DNA from 4 places in the Undibacterium sp. Ji50W genome. Region 1 is predicted to be linked to each of the others. Evidence: predicted binding sites of a transcription regulator. Region 1 holds the regulator's gene; each other region holds the start of a gene.

Region 1 (4,243 bases):
GCTGGAGAAAAAAATCCTGGCCGCCAAGATGCCTAAAGAAGCCCGCGACAAGGCACAGAATGAGTTGAAAAAACTCAAAATGATGTCACCGATGTCGGCTGAAGCCACTGTCGTGCGTAATTACATCGACACCATCGTCAATCTGCCATGGAAGAAAAAATCCAAGGTCAATAATGATTTGACGAATGCTGAAAAAGTACTGGAAGACGAACACTTTGGCCTGGATAAGGTCAAGGAACGCATCCTGGAATATCTTGCAGTACAACAGCGCGTTGACAAGTTGAAAGCACCTATCCTGTGCCTGGTTGGTCCTCCGGGTGTGGGTAAGACCTCGCTGGGGCAATCCATCGCCCGTGCCACGAACCGCAAGTTCGTGCGTATGGCCCTGGGTGGCGTGCGTGACGAGGCTGAAATTCGCGGTCACCGTCGTACCTACATCGGCTCCATGCCAGGCAAGATTTTGCAAAGCCTGTCCAAGGTTGGTGTGCGTAATCCGCTGTTCCTGCTGGATGAAGTGGACAAGATGGGCGCTGATTTCCGTGGCGATCCATCATCTGCCTTGCTGGAGGTATTGGACCCTGAACAAAATCATACTTTCTCGGATCATTACATCGAAGTCGATTTCGATCTGTCTGACGTGATGTTTGTGGCGACCTCCAATTCCTACAATATCCCGCCAGCTTTGCTGGACCGGATGGAAGTGATACGCCTGTCGGGTTATACCGAAGATGAAAAAACCAGCATTGCCCAACGCTATTTGCTGCCTAAACAAATCAAGAACAATGGTTTGAAAGAAGGCGAAATCACCGTGGCAGAAAGTGCTTTGCGTGACATCATCCGTTATTACACCCGTGAAGCCGGTGTGCGTTCGCTGGAAAGGGAAATCTCCAAGATTTGCCGCAAGGTCGTGAAAATGCTCTTGCTGAAAAAGACCGAGAAAAAAGCCACGGTCAATTCCAAGAATCTGGATAAATACCTGGGTGTGCGTCGCTATGACTTTGGCGTCGCTGTCAAGGATAACCAGATTGGCCAGGTAGTCGGTTTGGCCTGGACCGAAGTGGGCGGCGATTTGCTGACCATCGAAGCCGTAGCCATGCCGGGCAAAGGCGGGGTCATTCGTACAGGTACCCTGGGTGATGTCATGAAAGAATCGATCGAAGCAGCCCGTACCGTGGTACGCAGTCGCGCCAAGCGTCTGGGTATCAAGGCTGATGTGTTCGAGAAGAGTGACATCCATATCCACGTACCCGAAGGTGCAACACCGAAAGACGGTCCGTCTGCCGGTATTGCCATGACCACGGCGCTGGTGTCTGTGTTCACCGGTATCCCGGTTCGTGCTGATGTCGCCATGACAGGCGAGATCACACTGCGTGGCGAAGTATTGCCTATCGGTGGCTTGAAAGAAAAATTGCTGGCTGCACATCGCGGTGGTATCAAAACCGTGTTGATACCAGAAGAAAATGCCAAGGATCTGACCGAGATCCCGGACAATGTCAAAAACAAACTGGAAATCATCCCGGTTCGCTGGATAGACAAAGTCCTGGAAATCGCACTGGAAACCCAGCCTGTTCCTCTGGTCGACGAGCCAGTCCCCGTAGCTGCCGCCGCAACACCGGCAACGCCAGAAACACCGGCGGATACGACAGTGGTGAAACACTAGGTTGCTTAGAACTTGTTACGATCTGTAGCGAGCGAGCGTCAGCGGGGTGAAGAGCAGCGCAAAAAGCGGAATGTACTTAAGTACATGAGCATTTTGAGCAGCGCATGAGCCCCGATCACGCTCGCGCAGTAAGATCGTAAACAGGTTCTTAGGGGGTGTCGGCGTATGCCGGCACGCTCTGCTAGCCAATAAAGAAAAGCGCCCGATTTTTAATCGGGCGCTTTTTTATTGATGCTGGCATAAAAGTTTGAGGACGAGCCAGGCGTGATCCGGATGAGAGGGGAGGATCACGCCCAGGCTGTCCTCAAACCCAGTTTCTCATCAGGCCGACTGCCAGGCCTTCCAGAGCAAAATCTTCTTCGGTATCGCCGACCCTGATGATGGGATAATCCGGGTTTTCTGGCATCAGTTCGATCAGGTCACCGGTTTTCTTGTAGCGTTTGACGGTGACATCATCACCCAGGCGGGCGACGACGATCTGGCCATTGCGGGCGCTGTCAGTTTTTTTGACGGCCAGCAAATCACCATCGAGTATGCCGGCATCGCGCATGGACATGCCGCGTACCTTCAGCAAAAAGTCAGGCTTGGCAGAGAACAGGGCGGGGTCCACATGGTAGGTGGATTCGATATGTTCGCTAGCCAGTATCGGCGAACCGGCAGCGACGCGGCCAACCAGCGGCAGGCTCAGTTGCATCAGTGCCGGATGCGGTAGCGCCATCTGTATGCCGGGGATGTGGCTGGACAGTGCGGATTCCAGCAGGCGTATGCCGCGCGAGGTGCCAGCGGCAATCTCGATCACACCCTTGCGTGCCAGTGCCTGCAAATGCTCTTCGGCCGCATTGGTGGAGCGGAATCCCAGTTCAGCGGCAATTTCTGCGCGGGTAGGCGGAAATCCGGTATTTTGGATGGCATCCTTGATCAGGTTAAGTATTTGTTCCTGGCGGGCAGTCAGTTTTAGCATGGCGTTTTCTAATGGTGAATGTGCTGTATATGCAAGCAGTCTGTATTTTTATACAGTAAAGCTGAATATGCAAGTCAAAATCCGAAAAGAGTAGCAAAAATGTGAAAAATATCCTCATTCAAACAGGTGAATGAGGTGTTTGCCTGGCTAAGTCACTGATCTAATTGATCAAAATGAAAAACTGGGTTATTATTGTCGGCTTTCCTCTTCCCGCACTCGTCTTGACGCCGAGGCGGGCTATTTTTATTGTCCACAAGGAGAATATATGCGTCATTATGAAATCGTATTTATCGTACATCCCGATCAGAGCGAGCAAGTTCCTGCAATGATCGAACGCTACAAGGCAAGTGTTGTAGCGCGTGGTGGTCAAATCCATCGCGTTGAAGACTGGGGCCGTCGTCAACTGGCTTACATGATTCAAAAACTGGCGAAAGCGCACTATGTTTGCTTGAACATTGAATGCGATGCTGAAACTCTGCTCGAGTTGGAAACAGCATTTAAATTCAATGATGCTGTCTTGCGTCACCTGACAGTCAAACTGAAAAAAGCAGAAGCAACACCTTCTCCAATGATGAAAGCTGTTCAGAAGGAAGATGCTGCAAAAGCGCAACGTGTTGAAGCGCCTGCTGCTTAATTATTCATTGACAGAGGTCGTGTAAAAAATAGTGAATCAGCTGAAGCTTGTAGCCCGGATCGTAGAAAAAACCGCATTGCGGTACACACCGGCCGGTATACCGATAGCTTCTGCGACATTGATGCACAGTTCGGAAACTCGTGAGGCGAACGCAGTTCGACAGGTCGAGTTTGAAATTTCAGCAGTTGCGGCAGGGGAGATTTCCCGCCAATTCAATGAAATTGCACTGGATGTGCCGGTGGAATTTACTGGTTTTTTAGCACGCAAAAATCGCAATAGCAAAAGTCTCGTTTTTCATGTCACTGAATTCGGGACACCTTTACTAGATTAGGAGCCAAAAATGGCATTCGGTAAAAAATTCGACAAAAGCAAATTGAAGCAAAAGCGTCAGCAACAAAATCCTTTGTTCAAGCGCAAAAAATTCTGCCGTTTCACAGCGGCACATGTAGAAAAAGTTGACTACAAAGACATCGACACACTGAAAGACTTCGTGCAAGAAAACGGCAAAATCATGCCTGCACGTCTGACAGGTACTAAAGCGTTGTACCAGCGTCAAGTTGATACAGCAATCAAACGTGCACGTTACCTCGCGTTGCTGCCATACACTGATTTGCACACAGCGTAATTGACGACAAGGTAAAGGAGAAAAATATGCAAGTTATTCTGTTGGATAAAGTCGTTAATCTCGGCAATCTGGGTGATGTAGTTCGTGTAAAAGACGGCTATGCCCGTAACTTTTTGATTCCTCAACGTATGGCTCGTCGTGCAACGACAGTTGCCGTTGCTGAATTCGAAGCAAAACGCGCTGAACTGGAAAAAGTAGCAGCCGCCAAATTGGCAGCAGCACAGGCTCAAGGTGAAAAACTGTCCGGTTTGACAGTGCAAATCACCCAGAAATCTGGTGTTGATGGCCGTTTGTTCGGTTCCGTTACTAACTTCGATATCGCTGACGCCCTGACAAAACAAGGTTTCGCGGTTGAAAAAGCAC
Region 2 (4,243 bases), on a different contig from region 1:
GGACTAGTGCTGAGTTTGACTACATTCAAAACCCAGGAAATTTTGCAAGCCTCCAACGGGAAAACTTATGTTCGGCGAGGGGCGCAAAACCTTCCAGTAGACGGTGAAGCCGCATTAGAGAGGTTGAAGTATGACAAAGGAATAAAAACATTTGAAGACCAACTAACTCCAGCATCAATCGAAGAAGTCGGCAATTCGATGATAACTCTTGAATTTCTCCTAGAAATTATACCGTCAAGTGAGCCAGACCAGTGGCTTACAAAACAGCGAGTTTACCTGGATGGAAAAGTTACGGTCGCTGGAGTGTTATTGTATTCAGACCAGCCCCAGACAATACTTCCAAAACGATCAGCCATCAAAATTCTCCGTTACCAAACAAAAAATGAGGGGGAACGCGACTTCCTTGCATTTGATCCAATGACAGTGGAGGGCCCAATTTACTCATTAATTTTCGACGCAGTCGATCACTGCAAAAAATTAATTGAGGATATTAAAAAACTTGGCCCTGACGGTATGGAACCCATCGAATATCCGGAAGAGGCGCTTCATGAAGTCGTTACAAACGCGGTTTTGCACCGAGATTACAGCATACCCGCAGATGTGCAAATCAGGATATTTGACAATCGAATTGAAGTTGAAAGCCCGGGTAGATTGCCGGGTCATGTAACAATTGAAAAAATCACAAAGACACAGTTCGCTAGAAACCCTAAGCTGGTTAGGCTGGTAAACAAATTCAAAAATCCACCAAATAAGGATGTAGGCGAAGGCTTGCGTACAACCTTTGAGGCAATGGATAAATTACGTCTTAAAAAACCAATTATTTCCGAGAAAGATGACTCAGTACTTGTAATATTGCGCCATGAGAGCCTCGGCTCACCAGAACAGCTTGTGATGGAATACCTAGAGAAGCACGATGAAATTTCCAATTCCACCGGCAGAGAAATTACCGGCATAAAATCGGAAAATACAATGAAGGAAGTTTTCTATCGTCTTCGCGATAGAAACAAACTGGAACAAGTTCCAAATCGCTTAGGGAATAAGGCTGCCTGGCGCGCCAATCAGGATATACAGGTTCAAACTGAACTTACTCTAGGACCCACAGATCCGAGCGAAAGCTAACGATACCTAAACGCTGGCAAAACTTAATTCGTTAAATAGCCTTTCCTCAAGGTACCCAAACGATACACCGTGTCTTGCCACGTTTCACAAATGATGCGGTTCATGCGGGCCACTAGCTGGCGGTATTGGTCAGACAGAGTTTTTCCAGTTCATCCGGGGTAGTAGAACGTTGCAAAGCCAAACCACCTCAAAATTTAATAATTTATTAACCGAAACCATAAAATCGAACATGTGAATTAGAAAAACAAAAACCCTTTGGGGAATCCGTCACACTAATCTCAGTACCTATGCTCATCCACCAAATGCTTATTAAAGCTGTACTTGCTGCCGCCTTGCAGCACATCGGTCAGGCGTTTGGGGTTGCCGGCTGAGATGAAGATGTCGGCGATGCCGTCCTTGACGCGGAACTTTGTGGCGGGGCTGAGGATGTTGTTGGCTTTGATCATCAGGTGACGGATGATTTTGGCTTTTTCGCTACAGATGAGGAAGTGGTTTTCTTTTCTGAAGTTGGTCAGGGGGATGTTAAGCCACCAGCCTTCGTCATTGCCATAGCGCACGACTTGTGAGAATTGGGTGTTGCCGTCGTTCAGGACGTTGGCTTGCAGGGAATCGTTGGCGATCTGGATGGCTTCAGCTTTGTTCATTTTTGTCTTATGTGGGTGTTTTGGGCGGGGCGATTAGCAGAATGGCTGTTTGGGTGCTCGACGGAAACCCATCCCCATCCTTACCTTCCCCTTGAAGGGGAAGGAGTCATAGCAGCATTTTAACCGCTAGGCCTTCAACACAGACGGAAATGCTCGCGGTTCTCGTTTACCCTTCATAGCAGATTGCGTTAAACTGTATGCATATACAGTTATTTAAACGCTATTTACCCTCCCCCGCATGCTTGCCAATCTGGCCTACCCCTTCTACTACCTTGAAAACTTCCAGACTGTGCTGGATTGGGTGGCTGGGCGCTATGCGGATTTGCTGGTGGCGGATGAGCAGGACTTTATTACTCAGTTTCCCCGCTTGCCGCAGGCTTCACGTGCCTTGTATGTGCGTATGGTGATGCGCAAGGGCTGCGTGTTCAGAGTAAGTAAGCTCAACTATGCCGAGATTGGCGATACCCGTGCGGCCATGCAGGCCCTGGTGGACGTGGGCTGGGTGCAGGCTGATGCTGTGGTTGATATTGCGGGCTTGTTTGATTTACTGCAAAAACCGGAACTGGCGCTGGCTTTTGCCATGTCACCTGCTGAGAAAAAATTGCAAAAGGCAGATCAACTGGCGTTGCTGGGCTTGCAGCATACGGGCAGCAAGGCATTTTCTGGCTGGTGTGCAAGCTTGGATGATGTCGCTTATCAGGTGCTGAACAAGGATTTGTGCGACCGGCTGCGGCTGCTGTTTTTTGGCAATCTGTATCAGGATTGGTCAGAATTTGTGTTGTCTGACCTGGGTATTTTTCAGTATGAAAAGGTGGAATTTTCTGCGGCGTCGCGTGGCTTTGGCAGCCGTGCGGATATTGATGCTTACCTGGCCTTGCATGCCTGCCGCGAAGCCTTTCATGCGGAGCAGCCTGTGCCTGAGGTGTTGGCGCAACTGGCTGCCACTGGCCTGCATGCGCTGGACAATGCCTGGCTGGCCAGCCGTCGCAACCGCTTGCTGTATCAGATTGGTGAACACCTGGAAAAGCAAAAAGACTGGGCGCTGGCGCAGCAGGTGTATGCGGGCTGCACTTACCCTGGTGCGCGTTTGCGTGCCATACGTGTGCTGGAAAAAAGCGGGCAACCCCTGGCGGCTTTTGATTTGCTGGTGCTGGCACAACAGGCACCAGAGAGTGAGGCAGAACACCAGCAGATGTTGCGCATTGCCCCACGCCTTTGTCGCAAGCTGGGCCTGGCTAAAGTGGCTGCGGCGACCAGTACGCCACCCACAGAACTGGCCTTGCGCCTGCCGTTTCCGCAAGAAGATTATGTGGTCGAATATGTGGTACGTGATCATTTAAGCTGTGATGAGGCGCCGGTGTTTTATGTAGAGAATGCGCTCATCAATTCTTTGTTTGGCTTGTTGTGCTGGCCAGCTATTTTTAAGGCGATACCGGGGGCGTTTTTTCATCCCTTTCATCGCGGACCTGCGGATTTATTGAGTGCCGATTTTCAGGCGCGACGGGCAAATGATTTTGCTGCCTGTTTTGCGCAGCTGGAGTCAGGTGCTTATCGCCAGACCATACGCGACACTTATACCGCCAAATTTGGCTTGCAATCGCCCTTTGTGTTTTGGAGTGCCTTGTCTGAAGACTTGCTGGAGATGGCGCTGACATGTATACCCGCGCAACACCTGAAACATAGTTTTGAGCGCATCTTGCTCGACATCAGGGCCAACCGCAATGGCTTCCCTGACCTGATACAGTTTTGGCCGCAAGAACAGCGTTACCAGATGATAGAGGTCAAGGGCCCTGGCGATAAGCTGCAAGACAACCAGAAACGCTGGCTGGATTTTTGCGCCACGCATGGCATGCCGGTCACCGTATGTTATCTGGAATGGCAAGAGGCTGATCAGTGAGTGCTGAAGGTTATACCGTAGCCGTGCGGGCGCTGTGTGAATTCACAGCAAAGCAGGGTGATCTTGATTTGCGCTTCACGCCCTCCCCCACTGCCGAGCAAGGCATGGCCGGGCATACGACGGTGGCCTTGCGCAGAAACGGCAGTTACCAGCGTGAAGTTAAACTCGAAGGCCAACATGGCCGCTTGCAGGTGCGTGGCCGTGCCGACGGCTATGACCCTGATCTGCAACAGGTAGAAGAAATCAAGACCTATCTGGGTGACCTGCACACCATGCCAGACAACCACCGGCATTTGCATTGGGCACAGGCCAAGGTATATGGACATTTGTTATGCCAGCAGCTGGGCTTGCAAAAAATCAGCGTGGCGCTGGTGTATTTCAATATACAAAGCCAGAAAGAAACAGTATTGCAGCAAGAACTTGGTGCTGCTGAGCTGGCAGATTTTTTTGCCTTGCTGTGTGGCCGCTTTATTGCGTGGGCAGAACAGGAAGTGAGTCACCGTGCTGCGCGTGACGTGGCTTTGGCAGACATGGTTTTTCCCCATGCAACATTCAGGCCGGGGCAACGACAACTGGCTGAAGC
Region 3 (4,243 bases), on a different contig from region 1:
GGCGATGACGGAGAGATGAGAATCAGGTATTGGCGTCGGCCCCATCCCTTGCGATGGAGCCGACGATACCTGCTTCCTGAGCCGCGCGCACGGCTTGCATGCGATTGACCACGTTCAAGGCTTTGAAAATGGCCGACAAATTGCCGATACATGGCCGATGCATGCGCCTTGACGGTGCTATCCGAGAGGCCGAGCCGGCGACCAATTTCTTTATTGGATAAACTGCTACAGACAAGTTTGAGTACCGCCAACTTTCAGGAATCTCCCACTTGAAAATTTGAAAGTGGGAGATTTCTTGCGTGGACAGATACCTGGAAACCAGGCTGGGGATTTGGTTCACCTCAATTGGTTCACCTCATCAAGGCAAGGCATAGTCTGGATGCCGCTGAAGAAGCCAGGTTCGGTCACCGGCTTGCGCTATCAATTTACGCCATCAATATCTGCCTATGTCAGGCAAGCCATCAACTGCTGCAGGACACTACAGCTCACAGCAGTAAATCACGACAGCAAATGCTTGTGACTGACATCGTATTGACATTCTTTTTCAGTAAAATAGTGCTTTAGCGCTGAATACAAGCCAGATGCATCTCAAAAGATACGATTACCAGTGTGCTTTGGACAGTATCACCAGCCATTTGCGGAACAACAGAATTTCCAGGTGACCTGCCTGCACGCCGGTACTGCAATCCATCATAGGGTTAACATAGTAAGAACGCTGACGAAAATCGCGGCAGACAAATATTTCACGACGGCCCAGACGCATCAAAAAGGAAGTCGGTGCGAATTGCAGACTGAAACGTGTGTCAAAAGACTGTTCAAGGTTTGCCATAATAGTTAATCTCCATGTCGGTTACGAATGTTAGAAGAACAGTAATCAGATCATTACGCAGCATTGTTCGTCCATGAACGTACTTTACCATAAAGTACTGTATGTGCAATCAGTATTTATTCTGATGTCGTTTTCTGAACTCATCTACAGGCAAGCAAGAACATAAAGAATGACGCTACCCACTATGATGCAATCTGACCCAGCTACCCTCAAGCAGGCTACGCCACCGACCGCAGTCAGTTTTGGGCAGGCACTGCTTTTTTGGCTGAAGCTGGGCTTCATCAGCTTTGGTGGCCCTGCCGGACAAATTGCCATCATGCATCAGGAACTGGTGGAAAACCGTCACTGGATTTCAGAACGACGCTTTTTACATGCGCTTAATTACTGCATGGTCCTGCCTGGGCCAGAAGCGCAGCAGCTTGCCACCTATATAGGCTGGCTGATGCATAAAACCCGTGGCGGCATTGCTGCTGGTGCGCTATTTGTGCTGCCTTCGCTGCTGATACTGATCGCTCTGTCATGGGTCTACATTGCCTATGGTGACCTGAGTCTGGTGGCCGGTTTGTTTTACGGTATCAAACCGGCGGTCACGGCGATTGTGGTACAAGCGGCCCATCGCATCGGTTCACGTGCGCTTAAAAACAATTACTTATGGGGTATTGCCGCAGCTGCTTTCATGGCGATTTTTGCCCTGGATATCCCTTTTCCATTGATCGTCCTACTGGCGGCACTCACTGGCTATATAGGTGGCAGGCTGGCACCGGAACAGTTCAAGACTGGGGGTGGCCATGGCAATGCCAACACTTCCTATGGCCCGGCATTGATTGACGACGACACGCCCACACCCTCTCATGCCAGGTTTGGCTGGGGCCGGCTGTTATGGGTGCTGATCACAGGCATGGCATTGTGGGCTATCCCCATGGGTCTGCTGACGGTGGCTTATGGATGGAACCATACACTGACGCAAATGGCATGGTTTTTCACCAAGGCAGCCCTGATGACGTTTGGCGGTGCCTATGCGGTACTGCCTTATGTGTATCAGGGTGCCGTCAGCGGCTATGGCTGGCTGACACCAACCCAGATGATAGATGGCCTGGCGCTAGGTGAAACCACTCCCGGTCCATTGATCATGGTGGTGGCATTTGTGGGTTTTATTGGCGGCTATGTGAAGGCCGTGTTTGGGCCAGACTCACTTTTCCTGGCCGGAGCAGTCGCTGCCGCGCTGGTGACCTGGTTTACCTTCCTGCCTTCGTTTCTGTTCATCCTGGCGGGTGGGCCGCTGGTGGAATCCACCCATGGCGATATCAATTTCACCGCCCCGCTGACGGCGATTACGGCAGCCGTGGTAGGTGTCATTCTAAATCTGGCCTTGTTTTTTGCTTATCACGTGATCTGGCCCCAGGGATTTAGCGGCCCGCTGGACTGGATATCTGCCCTGATCGCCCTCGCTGCCGCCATTGCCCTGCTGCGTTTCAAGCGAAATGTGATACATGTCATCGCTGCATGTGCCGTCATAGGCCTGGCTGTCACGACAGTCAAGACACTAAGCTGACGAGCATCAACAGAAACTTTACAAGACAGCAAGCATGAAATAAAGCTGCAACAAACGCAGATCAGCCACGAGTTTGTGTTTGAAGTTTTAGGCAGAATTACATATACTGTATATTTGTACAGTACAATCTATTATGCCCAGTATTTCCCCACTTGTCGCCGAAGGTATACATCCCGCATTGTGGCGTGCCTCACAACTGGCGCGTGGCCATGGTGCTTATCTGGATACCGGCTTTCCTGAATTACGTCTTGAATTGCCGGGTGGCGGCTGGCCTTTGGGGCAATTGACAGAAATTCTATTGCCCACAGCCGGCATTGCTGAACTGACGCTATTAAAGCCAGCCCTGAATCAATTGCAGGGTCGCCCCATTATCTTACTGACGCCACCTTATACGCCGCAGGCACTGGCATTATCCTGCGCCCATTTACAAACCTCGCAGTTGATCTGGATCACTTGCAACAAGCAGTCAAATGCACTCTGGGCCGCCGAACAGGTGTTACGCAATGGCAGTTGCGGTGCCCTGCTGTTCTGGCAATCACAGATACGCAGTGAAGCACTGCGCCGCCTGCATCTGGCGGCCCAAAGTTCGGATATCTTTTTTTGCCTGATGCGCAGCCTGCAGATGGCCCCACTGCCATCCCCGGCCCCATTACGATTGAGTCTGCGGCCCATCGCTGGCGGGCTGGAACTGGCAATGATCAAGCGTCGCGGTGGTTTGCGTGATCGTCCGCTGACCCTGCGTGTAGCAGCCCATCATTATTTGTATTCACATGCCCATACCAACAAAGAAACCCTTACGACAGACAGGCATGCTGGCGCAACGTCCGCCGCTCTGGCTCGCCGTACACCTGCCCATGCTCCAGCTTGAGGTGTTTGTGAAACACTGGCCCGGCGTCGAAGAAACCATGCCCAGTGCGGTACTGCAGCAGGGACGGGTCAGTGCGGTCTCGAAATCGGCGCGCCAGGCTGGCGTCTATCCGGGCATGCGCACGGGTGGCGCGCAGATGCTGTTGCCTGATATCCGCTGCTTTCAGCGTGATATCCAGCAAGAGCAATTGGATTTGCTGGCCAGTGCCACCGCTTTGCTACAGTATTCGCCCCAGGTAGCCCTGGCAGAAGACGATACCATCCTCATCGACATCAGCGCCAGCCTCAGCTTGTTTGGCGGCATCCGTGCCTTGCGCAAGCGTATTCAGGCCACCATGCAAGCCCTGGGCCTGACGGCAAACACGGGTATCGCCCCGGTGGCCAGGGCGGCATGGCTTTTTGCCAGACTGGCTGCACAAAAAAAACGGGTGGGCAAGCATGTGCTGGGCTTGAAGAAATTATCCCTGCATCTGGATCGCCTGCCCGTTGGCCTGCTGGCAGCGGCACAAGATTCGCTGGAGTTATTGCAGGGCATTGCCTGCCACAGCCTGCAAGATTTGCGGCAACTGCCACGACCCGGCCTGCAAAGACGCTGCGGCAAAGCCATCCTGCATGAATTGGATGCAGCCTATGGCGAACAAATCGAGCTGCATCAATGGCACAGCGCGCCCCCCGCATTCAAGGCCAAGGTGGAATTGCCTGACCGTATCGAGCAGGCCGATGCCCTGCTGATGTATGCCCGCAGCCTGCTGACCCAGTTGCTGGGCTGGCTGACGGTGCAGCACCTGGCGGTCAGTCATATCCATCTGGAGTTATTGCATGAACGGGGTCGCCAGGCCATGCCCCCTACCCTGTTTGATCTGAAACTGGGGCAAGCCTGTTGGCAGGAATCGCATTTACTCAGTCTGTTCAAGGAAAGACTGACACAGTTGAAACTGCACAGCGCCGTCATCGCCATCGTGCTGGAAGTCAAACAGACTAGCCCACGCGAGTTG
Region 4 (4,243 bases), on a different contig from region 1:
TAGGGGCTGACGACGATTTCTATACCGTGCGCCATCCATTCCAGGCAATCAGCCAATTCTTCTATGGTGGCATCTGCCGCAGGTGTGCGGCCCAGCTTGAAGACTATTTCAGGCTCTATGCGGGGTTGCAAGGCACCAGTCAGGCTTTGATAGACATAGGCATCTTCCACATAGCGTACCGTGCTATCAAACAGGCTGCTCCAGATGGGCGCACGAATGGCTTCCCTGGCACCGTATTTGGACCACAGCTTGCGATTGGTAAAACCCAGCTTGCGTCCTATGCGCACTTCACCTTCAGCTATGCGTATGGCATCTGAAGCTTTAGCGATTTCATAAGCATCATGAATGCTTAGATCGAATTGGGAAGTCAGTGGATGTAAGGGCTGGAAACGGGCCCTGGCTTCAAGGAAGGTATAGGCATGGTGTTCGGCTTGTAGGGACATGGCATCAAGTTTGGTTGGTTTGAGCACAAAAAAAATTCTGGAAGGCGTGGATGTGTCACTTTCTGTTTCTGGAATAGTTCTTAGAACCTGCTTACGATCTTAAGCGCGCACGTGATTGGGGCTCATGTGCTGCTCTTCACTCCCGCTGACGCACGCTCACTACAGATCGCAAACAGGTTCTTACTGCCACGTGCAGGCAATGCAAAGCATGGCTTTAATGGCGATAGAGAAACGAGGTTTGCACCCTTAAGCGCCTCCCCATAATTCACCGTTATTGCCCGATCTGGGCATGGTTACGCCAAAATGCTCATAGGCGGACGGAGTTGCTATCCGGCCCCGGGGTGTACGCTGTAAAAATCCTTGCTGTATCAGATAGGGTTCCAGTACATCTTCTATGGTGTCGCGTTCTTCGCCTATGGCGGCGGCAACATTGTCCAGACCGACCGGGCCACCACCAAACTTGAAGAGTATGGCTTCCAGCAATTTTCTATCCATCAGATCAAATCCGGCGGCATCCACATCCAGCATTTTCAGGGCAGCATCGGCCATGGCGCGGGTGATTTCGCCATTGCCCTTGACCTCGGCATAGTCGCGTACACGTCGCAACAGGCGATTGGCTATCCTGGGCGTACCACGTGCCCGCTTGGCGATTTCACCGGCACCATCGGCCTGTATCGGCGCATGCAGCAATGAAGCTGAGCGGGTGACGATCTTGGTCAATTCTTCCGGCGTATAAAATTCCAGCCTGGCGACGATACCAAAACGGTCGCGCAGCGGGTTGGTCAGCATGCCGGCGCGGGTTGTAGCGCCCACCAGCGTGAACGGCTGCAAATCCAGTTTCACCGAGCGGGCCGCCGGACCTTCACCGATCATGATATCGATCTGGTAGTCTTCCAGCGCCGGGTACAAAATTTCTTCCACGACCGGTGACAATCTGTGGATTTCATCGATGAACAAGACATCGTTTGCTTCCAGGTTGGTCAGCAGGGCAGCCAGGTCGCCCGCACGTTCCAGTACCGGTCCCGATGTCTGGCGCAGATTGACGCCCATCTCACGTGCAATAATATGCGCGAGGGTGGTTTTACCCAGGCCCGGTGGACCAAACAGCAGCGTGTGATCGAGCGCTTCACTGCGTTGTCTGGCAGCGGTGATAAAAATTTCCAGCTGGCCGCGTATCTTTTCCTGCCCCACATACTCATCCAGTTGCTTGGGACGCAGGGCGCGCTCTATCGCTTCTTCATTGGGGGAGCTCGGCGTTGCCGAAATAATGCGTGGTTCGCTGAAGTTGGAAGAAAGATTATCTGTCTGTATCGTCATCGCTTAGCCTTTGGACAGTGCTTTCAATGCCAGCTTGATACCGTCGGATACCCCGCTGCCGGCAGGCACGGATTTCATCGCCAGCAAGGCTTCTTTGTCGGAATAACCAAGGGCTTGCAAGGCATTCAGGATATCGGCGCTATGGTCACCTGCCGCCAGCGCGGCGGTGGCAGTACCCAGGTCTGCACCCAGTTTGCCTTTCAGTTCCAGTAGCAGGCGTTCAGCGGTCTTTTTGCCTATGCCAGGCACGCGGGTCAGGCGTCCGGCTTCCTGCAGGGTAATCGCCTGCGCCAGATCAGCGACCGACATACCGGACAAGATAGACAGGGCAGTGCGGGCACCAACCCCGCTGATCTTGATCAGTTGTTTGAAGGTGCTGCGTTCTTCTGCCGTACCAAAACCAAACAGCACGTGCGCATCTTCGCGTATCGTCAGGTGGGTCAGCAAGACGACTTTTTCACCCAGGTGCGGCAGATTATAGAAGGTGCTCATGGGCACATCGACTTCATAACCTACGCCCTGGCAATCGACCAGCAATTGCGGAGGATTCTTTTCTATCAGAGTGCCAGCAATGCGACCTATCATGAGACTGCTTTCATACTGTATGAATAAGCAGTGATAGTAAACGATTCTTGGGCGTTTGACGAGGCTCGCAAGTAATTTATAACGATATTACCTATCTGCAACGCGGGGCAAGAGTGAGATAGAGAAATACGACCATATCTGCAATGAAGCGCTTAGCCCACCAGACGGCCACCTTTGACGCGCAGTCCTTTTTTAGCCAGGCCGGGTGCCAGTGCACCCAAAGTCGCCAGCGCATCGCCGCTATGCGCATGGCAAATTGCCACGCCCAGCGCATCGGCTGCATCGCTGCCAGGCAGGCCAGACAACGCCAGCAGGCGCTGCACCATATCCTGTACCTGTTCCTTCTTGGCCCGGCCATGGCCGACCACTCCCTGTTTGACTTGCAGGGCGGTGTATTCTGCGACTGCCAGGTCGGCCGCCACCAAAGCACAAATGGCCGCCCCGCGTGCCTGCCCCAGCAAAAGCGTGGATTGTGGATTGACGTTGACGAACACTTTTTCTATCGCCGCACAATCTGGATTGTAAGTGCGTACTATCTCAGAAACACCTGATAAAATGGTCTTTAAGCGTTCCGGTAAAGTGCCATCAATGGTCTTGATGGTGCCCGAAGCGATATACGTCAGCTTGCTGCCCTGTTTGTGAATGACGCCAAAACCGGTAGTGCGCAAGCCGGGGTCTATGCCTAGGATTTTCATGAATTGTTTTTGTGGGTATCGGTGGTCTGGTGCTAATTGCCGATGTTGCTGAACGGGTGTTGCTTGTGAGTATAGCGTATCAATGCGGGCTTTTATTTGTGCTTATGTGAGTGGGTAATTACTTTTATTTATTGTTGTCTGCGATTGATATTCGCAAGCAACCAACGCCACTGGAGCGCCAGCCCGGTAGCCTCCAGTCGGCGCTGGAGCGACGTTAAATTGGTTGGTGATACGTAGGCGATACTCAGCCCGTTTTGTATCGTCGCAATGCAATATGGTTGAGTGAGTCAGTATCCTCAAGTTCGTCATTCCTGCGTAGGCAGGAATCCAGTCTGGCACCAGCCAGAATAGTGACTTAAGCCATAAAGATGAGAGGGCAGAATAAAAAAACGGCTCTGGAATAACAGAGCCGTTAATTTGATCAATACAGCGTCAATCCGCATCAATGACGGAAATGACGTGTACCCGTGTACACCATCACCACACCGCGCTCATCAGCAGCATCAATCACTTCCTGGTCACGCATGGAACCACCGGGATGGATGACGCAAGTAGCACCAGCGTCGACAACCACATCCAGGCCGTCACGGAAGGGGAAGAACGCGTCGGATGCTACCGCAGAACCGGTCAGTGTCAGGCCAGCATTCTGCGCCTTGATAGAAGCGATACGGGCAGAGTCAATGCGGCTCATCTGACCAGCACCTACGCCCAGCGTCATGCCATTACCGCAGAAGACGATGGCATTTGATTTGACATATTTGGCCACGCGCCAGGCGAACATCATGTCAGCCATTTGTTGTGGGCCAGGCTGCAATTTCGAGACGACGCGCAATTCTTCCTGTAGGACGTTTTTGGCATCTGGTGCCTGCACCAGCAAACCACCGCCGACGCGTTTCATATCATACTGGTTGAAGCCGGCACCCAAAGGAATTTCCAGCAGGCGCACGTTTTGTTTGGCTGCAAAAATCTGTTTGGCTTCCGCAGTGAAGGATGGCGCGATCAACACTTCGACGAATTGCTTGGCGACGATTTCAGCAGCCTTGCCGTCGAGTTCGCGATTGAAAGCGATGATGCCGCCGAAAGCAGACGTAGGGTCTGTCTGCAAAGCCTTGCTATACGATTCAAACGGTGTCGCACCCAGCGCCACGCCGCAAGGATTGGCATGCTTGACGATGACGCAGGCAGATTCAGCGAAAGACTTCA

What was found. Region 1 encodes LexA, which represses DNA repair genes until DNA is damaged. Its sites were predicted from a motif close to ACTGTATNNNNATACAGT; they were not measured.
Region 2: ACO0K9_RS18170 (VRR-NUC domain-containing protein) is a predicted target of LexA. The motif match lies at 1,956-1,973, and genes of this name have one in related genera.
Region 3: imuA (translesion DNA synthesis-associated protein ImuA) is a predicted target of LexA. The motif match lies at 2,487-2,504, and genes of this name have one in related genera.
Region 4: ruvA (Holliday junction branch migration protein RuvA) is a predicted target of LexA. The motif match lies at 2,360-2,377, and genes of this name have one in related genera.

What each region holds. Positions count from the first base shown of each region.
Region 1 covers NZ_JBMPOX010000018.1:5,497-9,739, reverse strand. The annotation lists gene lon (endopeptidase La) at 1-1,660, shown strand, start outside; gene lexA (transcriptional repressor LexA) at 1,965-2,621, opposite strand; gene rpsF (30S ribosomal protein S6) at 2,887-3,255, shown strand; gene priB (primosomal replication protein N) at 3,287-3,586, shown strand; gene rpsR (30S ribosomal protein S18) at 3,596-3,880, shown strand; gene rplI (50S ribosomal protein L9) at 3,907-4,243, shown strand, end outside.
Region 2 covers NZ_JBMPOX010000013.1:127,452-131,694, forward strand. The annotation lists gene ACO0K9_RS18160 (ATP-binding protein) at 1-1,119, shown strand, start outside; gene ACO0K9_RS18165 (hypothetical protein) at 1,398-1,763, opposite strand; gene ACO0K9_RS18170 (VRR-NUC domain-containing protein) at 2,002-3,660, shown strand; gene ACO0K9_RS18175 (helicase C-terminal domain-containing protein) at 3,657-4,243, shown strand, end outside.
Region 3 covers NZ_JBMPOX010000001.1:1,050,293-1,054,535, forward strand. The annotation lists gene ACO0K9_RS04455 (Pls/PosA family non-ribosomal peptide synthetase) at 1-19, shown strand, start outside; gene ACO0K9_RS04460 (hypothetical protein) at 23-163, opposite strand; partial or broken gene ACO0K9_RS04465 (hypothetical protein) at 192-251, opposite strand; gene ACO0K9_RS04470 (hypothetical protein) at 602-829, opposite strand; gene chrA (chromate efflux transporter) at 999-2,381, shown strand; gene imuA (translesion DNA synthesis-associated protein ImuA) at 2,515-3,249, shown strand; gene ACO0K9_RS04485 (Y-family DNA polymerase) at 3,191-4,243, shown strand, end outside.
Region 4 covers NZ_JBMPOX010000002.1:45,759-50,001, forward strand. The annotation lists gene ACO0K9_RS05480 (2-keto-4-pentenoate hydratase) at 1-443, opposite strand, end outside; gene ruvB (Holliday junction branch migration DNA helicase RuvB) at 690-1,760, opposite strand; gene ruvA (Holliday junction branch migration protein RuvA) at 1,764-2,345, opposite strand; gene ruvC (crossover junction endodeoxyribonuclease RuvC) at 2,498-3,040, opposite strand; gene purH (bifunctional phosphoribosylaminoimidazolecarboxamide formyltransferase/IMP cyclohydrolase) at 3,483-4,243, opposite strand, start outside.